2 regions of the Streptomyces sp. NPDC055254 genome follow, and region 1 is predicted to be linked to the other one. Evidence: riboswitches for the same ligand, from Rfam matches in the RefSeq annotation. Region 1 holds a riboswitch; the other holds the start of a gene.

Region 1 (3,821 bases):
CGGCGAAGGCCTCCCGGTCCGGGTCGAAGAGGTAGAAGAGCGGTGCGCCCGTCGCCGTCCGGGCTCGTAGGACTTGGGCTGTCGGTGCTGCCAGCTGCGCCAGGACGGCCTGCATCGGCTCGTCGAGGTCGGTCGGAGCGACCGAGGCCGGCCGTTCCGAACTGGGGTACGCCACGCGGGAGGACAGGTCTCCGGCGATGGGCACGACAGCCTGGGAGCGTGCCTGCATGAAACTGGCGTGGGCGATGAACCGCCCTTCGGCCGTCCCGTCATCGCCCACGGTGACCTTCGCGAGGCCGGTCCCGCTGAGCAGCGACCCGATGGTGGCGAGGATGACGCCGCCGGGGCGGGTCTGCCGTACCCACGTGTAGGGGATGCGTCGGACTCCGCAGGTGGCGATCACCCTGTCGTAGGGGGCGCGCCGGGGCAGACCGAGGAGCCCGTCCCCCGTCACGGTCCAGGTGGAGAAGCCGAAGGCCTCCAGGGCCGTGTCGGCGCGGGCGGCGACGCCCGGATCCACTTCGATCGTCGTGACGTTGTCTTCGCCCAGGCGGTGACACATCAAGGCAGCGGAGTACCCGGTGCCCGTGCCGATCTCCAGCACGCGGTGCCCGTCCTCGACCTCCAACTCCTCGATCATCTCCAGGACCAGCCGCGGGATCGTGGATGACGAGCTCGGGGTGCCTGGTACCGGGCCGGGAGCCTGGTCGGGGGTGAGGTGCCCGTCGAGCTGCGTGACGAGGGAGTCGTCGGTGTACGCGATCCGGGCCCACTCGGCCGGGTCCGTGCCGGCCGCGGTTACGGGCTTCCAGAGTCCCCCGCCGGTGGGGAGGAAGACGCCGGGGTGCAGGAACACCTCACGGGGGACGGCTTCAACGGCTTTCCGCCAGGCCGGGGTGCGGATCGCGCCCGCGGCTTCGAGCCCATCGGCGAGGGCCTGCCGCTGGGGGCTGGTATCGATCACCGGGTACCTCCTCGGGAGAGCAGGTCAGCGAAGGCGGCCGCCATGGGGAGCCCGGTGTGCTCCTCCAGCCAGCCCCACTGACCATTCGGATTCAGCTCCAGCAGCCAGTAGGCGCCGGCACGGTCCACTGCGAGGTCGAAGCTTCCGGATACGAGGCCGAAGGCATCGAGGAAGGCGAGCAGGGCTTCCTCCAGCGGGGCGGGAAGCGTGGCCACCGAGTACGCCAGGGCAGCGTAGTCCCGCCGCCAGTCCAGGAGTTCGGAATCGATGCGCACAGCGAAGACTTGGCGGCCTACGATCGTGACGCGGACGTCGCACACCTTGTCGACCCGTGCCTGGAAGAGGTGCGGGACGACTCGGATCCGGTCGTCGATCTCGTCTGCGGTGACCTGCTCCGCCCACGACACAACAGGGACGCCGTCCCGCTCGTAGGGCGTGGCCCGGAGCGTCTTGTGGATCACTGCAGGGTGAGCGGCGGCGAACTCGCGCGCGTCGGCCGGGTCGTTGGTGATCAGGGTGGGTGGCGCGGTCAGCCCCAGGCGAAGAGTGCAGGCCAATTGGTGCGGCTTGTAGGCGGCTTCGGCGTTCCGCATGGGGTGGTTCACCCAGAGGGGGCCGTGGAGCGCGTGCAGCACACCGCCGAGCCCGTAGCGCGTCTGCGCGGCCGCGAACCGGGCGTCGTCCGGTCCCAGGTGGGTGAAGGACGGCCATGTCGGGCGGCGCCAGTACACCGCTCCCACGTCTTCCAGGTCGGCGGCTCTCGACGGGGTGAGCATCCGCCCGGCCGCGTGGGCCGGGCGGACGCCGTACCGAGCCGAGACCGTCAAGCCCTCGCCGGCCGAGCACTCCTGGCGGACCTCGCTCATCGCCTCGATCATCGCGAAACTGGAAGGCGCGGACCCCGCGCGGGCCGCGTTCCTCGCCGTCTGGCACGACACCCAGGAGACCCGCACCGGCGACGTGAACCACCTGGGCAGGAAGTACTCGACCGCAGCCGATCCGGCGGCGGTGACCGCCGACCAGACGGCGGGTATGCCCGAGATTCTGGCATCGACGATTCAGGATCTGGTCGCGGAGTACGAAGCCAAGGACTCGCCGGAGGCGATCTGCGCGCGTGACGCCGACAAGCTGGAGTGCTTGCTTCAAGGGATCGAGTACCGAGCCCAGGGGCGAAAGCGCCCCCTCCCCGCGGGAACTCCCGCCGATGCGGGCCTTTCTCGTTTGGCGGGGGCGTGCGGGTCGGGGCGGCGGAACGTGTGGCAAGCTGGGGCGCATTGCCCAGGCGGTGCAGGACAGGAAACCGGTGCGATTCCGGTGCGGTCCCGCCACTGTGACCGGATTCCCCGCGCGGGGAACCGGAAGTCAGACACTGACGCACCGCCTCTTCACGTCGACCAGGGGACGCGGATCCCCCGGAGAGGCTTCGCCATGTCACGTTCCCGCGCCGCTCTGCGCGCACTCGTACCCCTCGCTTTCCTGCTGCCCGTGGCCGCCTGCGGTGCCTCACCGGACGCGGGGAAGCCGGCCCCCGGCGCGGCCGCCGCGCCCGGATTCCCGTACACCGTCACCAACTGCGGTGTGAGCACCACCTATCAGGCTCCGCCGCGACGCGCCGTCACCATGAACCAGCACGCCACCGAGGTGCTGCTCGCCCTCGGGCTGGAGGACCGGATCGCCGGCTCCGCCTACCTCGACGACGCGGTGCTGCCCGCCTACCGTCCGGCCTACGACAAGATCAAGGTGCTGGCCCGGGAGTACCCCTCCCAGGAGGTGCTGCTGGGCGCGGACCCCGACTTCGTGTACGGCGGCTACGCGAGCGCCTTCGACAAGGCGCAGGGCCGCGACCGCGAAGGACTCGGCAAGGCGGGGATCAACACCCGGCTCAACGTCGAGTACTGCACCGAGGGCCCCGTCGGTCTCGACGTGCTCAAGACCGAGATCACCGAGGTCGCCCGGACCTTCGGCGTACCCGAGCGGGGCGCGCGGCTCATCGAGGAGGAGCAGCGGCGCGTCGACGCCGTCGCCGCCCGGGTCAAGGACAAGGCCCGGCCGACCGTCTTCGTTTACGACTCCGGCGAGGGATCCGCCTTCACCTCGGGCGGCAGGGGGATCGGGACCGAGATCATCTCCCTCGCCGGAGGCGCGAACGTGTTCGCCGACCTCGACGACACCTTCGGTGACGTGGCGTGGGAGAAGGTCATCGAGCGCAAGCCCGAGGTCGTCCTCATCTACGACTACGGCGGCACCACCGTCGACGCCAAGAAGCAGCGGCTGTTGAACGACCCGGCCCTGGCGGAGGTTCCCGCCGTCAAGAACAGGCGGTTCGTCGTCCTGCCGCTCTCCTCGGCCGTCCTCGGCGTCCGGGTCGCCGACGCCGTCGAGGCGCTGGGCGGCCAGCTGCACCCCGACGCCGCGTGACGCCCCGTCCGTCCGTGGCCCTCCGCGGGGCCACCGCCGGTCCCGGAGCCGGAGCCCCGGCGGGCGGCGGCGGTGGCCTCCCGCCGGTCCTGATCCTCCTCCTGCTCACCGCCGCGCTCCTCGGATCCGCCGTCGCGGGCCTGGCGCTGGGGCCCGTACGGATCGCTCCCGGCCAGGTCGTCGACATCGTCCTCGGCGGCCTGTCGGGCCGCAGGCCCACCGGGGCGTTCGCCACCATCGTGTGGGACGTACGGGCGCCGCGCGTCATCCTGGGCGCCGTCGTCGGCGCCGGGCTCGCCGTCGCGGGCGCGGTGCTGCAGGCGCTCGTGCGCAACCCGCTCGCCGACCCCTTCCTGCTCGGCGCCTCCTCCGGGGCCTCGGCGGGCGCCGTCCTCGTGATCGTCCTCGGCTCGGGTACCGGCGTCCTCGCCGTCGCCGG
Region 2 (3,821 bases), on a different contig from region 1:
GGCCGCGCAGCATCTCCATGCCCGGCTCCAGCAGCGAGACGTCGCCCCGGAACTTGTTGACGAGGTATCCGGCGATCAGCGACTGGTCCTCGGGGGACAGCAGCGCCGTCGTCCCGAAGAAGGAGGCGAAGACCCCGCCCCGGTCGATGTCGCCGACGACGACCACCGGGAAGCGCGCGGCCCGCGCGATGCCCATGTTCACGATGTCGGTCCGGCGCAGGTTGATCTCGGCCGGACTCCCCGCCCCCTCGCAGATCACGGCGTCATACGTGCCCCGCAGCTGCTCCAGGCAGTCCGTGACGATGCCGAGCAACTGCTCCTGGCGGCCCCCGTGGTAGCCGCGGGCGCTCATCTCGCCCACCGGCTTGCCCAGCAGCACCACCTGGCTGGTGCGGTCGCCGCCCGGCTTGAGCAGCACCGGGTTCATCAGCGCGGTCGGCTCCACGCGGGCCGCCTGCGCCTGCATGGCCTGGGCGCGCCCGATCTCGGCGCCCTCGCGCGTCACGAAGGAGTTCAGCGACATGTTCTGGGCCTTGAAGGGCGCCACCTTCACACCGCTGCGGGCCAGCCAGCGGCAGATGCCCGCCGTGACCACGCTCTTGCCCGCGTCCGACGTCGTTCCCGCGACGAGCAGTCCGCCGCCGTGCTTCGCGCCGTTCATGCGCGTCCTCCCCTCGTCGTGCCGCAGGCCCTCGAAGCCCACGTACCGGCCCCCGTCGCGCGGGCGACCGCGAGCCGGGCGACCGCGCAGGCCCCCAGAGCCAGCCAGGTCACCCGCCGCGACAACCGCACCGCGCGCTCGATGTCCGCGACCTCCACCGCCCGCCCCCGGGCGCCGTTGAGCACGGCCCGGTGCTCGACCCGGCCCCCGTACGCCAGGGTGCCGCCCAGCCGTACGCCGAGGGCGCCGGCGAAGGAGGCCTCCACGGGTCCGGCGTTGGGGCTGGGGTGCGCGGCGGCGTCGGCGCGCCAGGCCCGTACGGCTCCCCGCCGGTCGGGTCCGGCCAGTACGGCGGCCAGCGCCGTCAGCCGGGCGCCCGGCCAGCCCGCCGCGTCGTCGAGCCGGGCGGAGGCCCAGCCGTAGCGCAGGTAGCGGGGGGACTTGTGGCCGACCATCGCGTCGAGCGTGTTCACGGCCCGGAAGGCGAGCAGGCCCGGCACCCCGGCGACGGCGCCCCACACGAGGGCGCCGACGACGGCGTCGGAGGTGTTCTCGGCGACGGATTCCACGACGGCGCGGGCCATCTGCTGCTCGTCCAGGGACTGCGGGTCGCGTCCGCACAGGTGGGGCAGCCGCCGCCGGGCGGCCTCGGTGTCGCCGGCGGCGAGCGCCGCGCCGATGGTGCGGGCCTCCCGGCCCAGCGAGGTGCCGCCCACGACGGCCCAGGTGGCGGCGGCGGTCAGCGCGATCCGGACCACGGGTGGTGCGGAGCGCACGGCGCGGGCGCCCAGTGCGCCGACCGCCGTCGCGCCCCCGGCGCACACCAGGGTGTGCAGGAGGCCCCGGGCGCGGTCGTCGCGCCACAGGGCGCGCTCCACCGCGGCGGCGGCTCGTCCGAAGGCGGCCACGGGGTGCCCTCGGCGCGGATCCCCGAGGATCCGGTCGCCGATCAGGCCCGCCGCGGCGCCGTACGCGAAAACGCGATCGGCACGCATGGTGGCAGGTATGTCCTCACTCAGGGTCCGCGCCCTGGTTCGACGTGTCCGGCGGCGAGAGTTCCTGGCTCCCGGGACGCACGCGCCGCGTGCGCTCCCCGGTGACAGTGGCGGGACCGCGCCGGAATCGCACCGGACTTCCTCTCCATGCCGCCGTATTGGCTCGGGCAGTCCACCACGCACCGAGAACGCCCGTCAACTCGCCGTTGACCTGCGACGAGGGTCCGGCCGGGCATGCGAAAGCTCCCCCCGGGAAGAACCCGGGGGGAGCTGCCGCGGCGAACCGGACGCGCCTCGGCGCGCCGGATCAGGCGACGATCAGGTAGATCCCGTAGCCCACGGCCGCCGCGACCAGCGCGAAGCAGGCGTACGCACCGCTGCGGGCCAGGGTGGCGGCGCCGCCCTGCTCGGTGGCGGCCTCGTGCTTGGACAGGCCCACCAGGCCCAGGGTGAACAGGGCCACGAGGGCGACGGTGGCGGAGAGGCTGACCCCGAAGACGGAGCCGAGTGCTTCCCAGTCGATCTTCATACTGCCGTTCCTCTGTCTGTCTCGGTCAGACCGCGGCGGCCGGAGCCGCCGGGGTCGTCGTCGCGGCCGGGATGGTGGCCTTGAGGTCCTCGTCGCTCACCGCGGCGGTGGTGGCGGCCGCGAGGGTCGGCGGGACGGTGACGGCGGCCATGGCCGTGGTGACCACACCCGGCTCCTCGGCGCCGACCGGCTGCACGTCGTTGACGTTGTGGTGGTCGACGACCTGGCGGCGCGAGATGAGCCAGATGGCGAGGCAGGAGCCGACCAGGAAGACGGTGACCGCGGCGATGCCGACGTCACCGGTGCGCATGACCAGCTCGGCGCCGGCCGCGACCAGGCCGGCGGCCGGCAGGGTCAGGCCCCACGCGATGAACATGCGGGTGGCGGTGGACCAGCGGACCACCCCGCCCTTGCGTCCCAGACCCGCACCCATGACGGCGCCGGAGCACGCGTGGGTGGTGGAGAGGGAGAAGCCGAGGCTCGACGAGGCCAGGATGACGCTGGCGGCAGAGGTCTGGGCGGCGAAGCCCTGCTGCGGCTGGAGGTCGGTGAGGCCCTTGCCCATGGTGCGGATGATGCGCCAGCCGCCCAGGTAGGTGCCCATCGCGATGGCCAGACCGGCGGAGACGATGACCCAGACCGGCGGGTTGGCGCCGGCGGGCAGGGCGTTCCCGGCGACGAGCGCCAGGGTGATGATGCCCATCGTCTTCTGCGCGTCGTTGGTGCCGTGCGCGAGGGAGACGAGACCGGCCGAGGCGATCTGACCGGTGCGGTAGCCCTTCGCGGAGGTCTTCTCGCCGACCTTGCCGCCGAGCTTGTACGTGACCTTCGCGGCCAGCATCGCGGCCAGACCGGCGACGAGCGGCGCGGCGATCGCGGGGATCAGCACCTTGGTGACGACGACGCTGCCGTTGACCGCGCCGATTCCGGCGGAGGCGACGGCGGCACCGATCAGGCCGCCCATCAGGGCGTGCGAGGAGCTGGAGGGCAGGCCGACCAGCCAGGTGACGAGGTTCCAGAGGATCGCGCCGACCAGAGCGGCGAAGATCACTTCCGGCTGGATGCCTTCCTCGTTGACGAGGCCCTTGGAGATCGTCTTGGCGACCTCCACGGACATGAACGCGCCGACGAGGTTGAGCACGGCGGACATGGCCACCGCCGTCTTGGGCTTGAGGGCGCCGGTCGAGATGGTGGTGGCCATCGCGTTGGCCGTGTCGTGAAAACCGTTCGTGAAGTCGAACACGAGAGCGGTGATGATCACGATCCCGAGGAGAAGCGTTATGTGCTCCATTTACCCAGGCTTCTGTTTGACGTCAGTGGCTCGGCGACCGTAGGCAACCTGGATGAACGGAAGATGAACTGGCACGGGCCGATCGGTGTACTGCCTCGCCACGCGATCGGAACCTTCGTCCCGGTTCTGGCGGAGATACATCGATTAATGCACGTCAAAGCCGGGTGAATGAACCCCTCCGCGCCGGATCCCGGACATACGGGCGGCGCCCTCCGGAACCGGAAGGAGAGATGGATCACGCCCGCCGCGGCGCGGCCGGGCCGCGCCCCTCCGGTGGCCCCCCGGGATCGGCGCCCCGACACTGGAGCCGTGCGTACCGCGACAGCGACGGCAGCGGCCGTCACC

The links. Region 1 has a riboswitch for cobalamin ahead of ACWFQ8_RS20115 (ABC transporter substrate-binding protein). Riboswitches for the same ligand answer to the same signal wherever they lie in the genome.
Region 2: another riboswitch for cobalamin. It lies ahead of ACWFQ8_RS16090 (cobalamin biosynthesis protein); the one in region 1 lies ahead of ACWFQ8_RS20115 (ABC transporter substrate-binding protein).

What each region holds. Positions count from the first base shown of each region.
Region 1 is NZ_JBSGQV010000020.1:44,161-47,981, forward strand. Features, by position in the region: gene tgmC (ATP-grasp peptide maturase system methyltransferase) at 1-964, opposite strand, end outside; gene ACWFQ8_RS20105 (ATP-grasp ribosomal peptide maturase) at 961-1,842, opposite strand; partial or broken gene ACWFQ8_RS20110 (HD domain-containing protein) at 1,796-2,134, shown strand; cobalamin riboswitch at 2,217-2,356, shown strand; gene ACWFQ8_RS20115 (ABC transporter substrate-binding protein) at 2,393-3,382, shown strand; gene ACWFQ8_RS20120 (FecCD family ABC transporter permease) at 3,472-3,821, shown strand, end outside.
Region 2 is NZ_JBSGQV010000013.1:142,694-146,514, forward strand. Features, by position in the region: gene ACWFQ8_RS16085 (cobyric acid synthase) at 1-661, opposite strand, end outside; gene ACWFQ8_RS16090 (cobalamin biosynthesis protein) at 658-1,656, opposite strand; cobalamin riboswitch at 1,694-1,847, opposite strand; gene ACWFQ8_RS16095 (hypothetical protein) at 1,964-2,185, opposite strand; gene ACWFQ8_RS16100 (anion permease) at 2,211-3,476, opposite strand; gene ACWFQ8_RS16105 (alpha/beta hydrolase family protein) at 3,786-3,821, shown strand, end outside.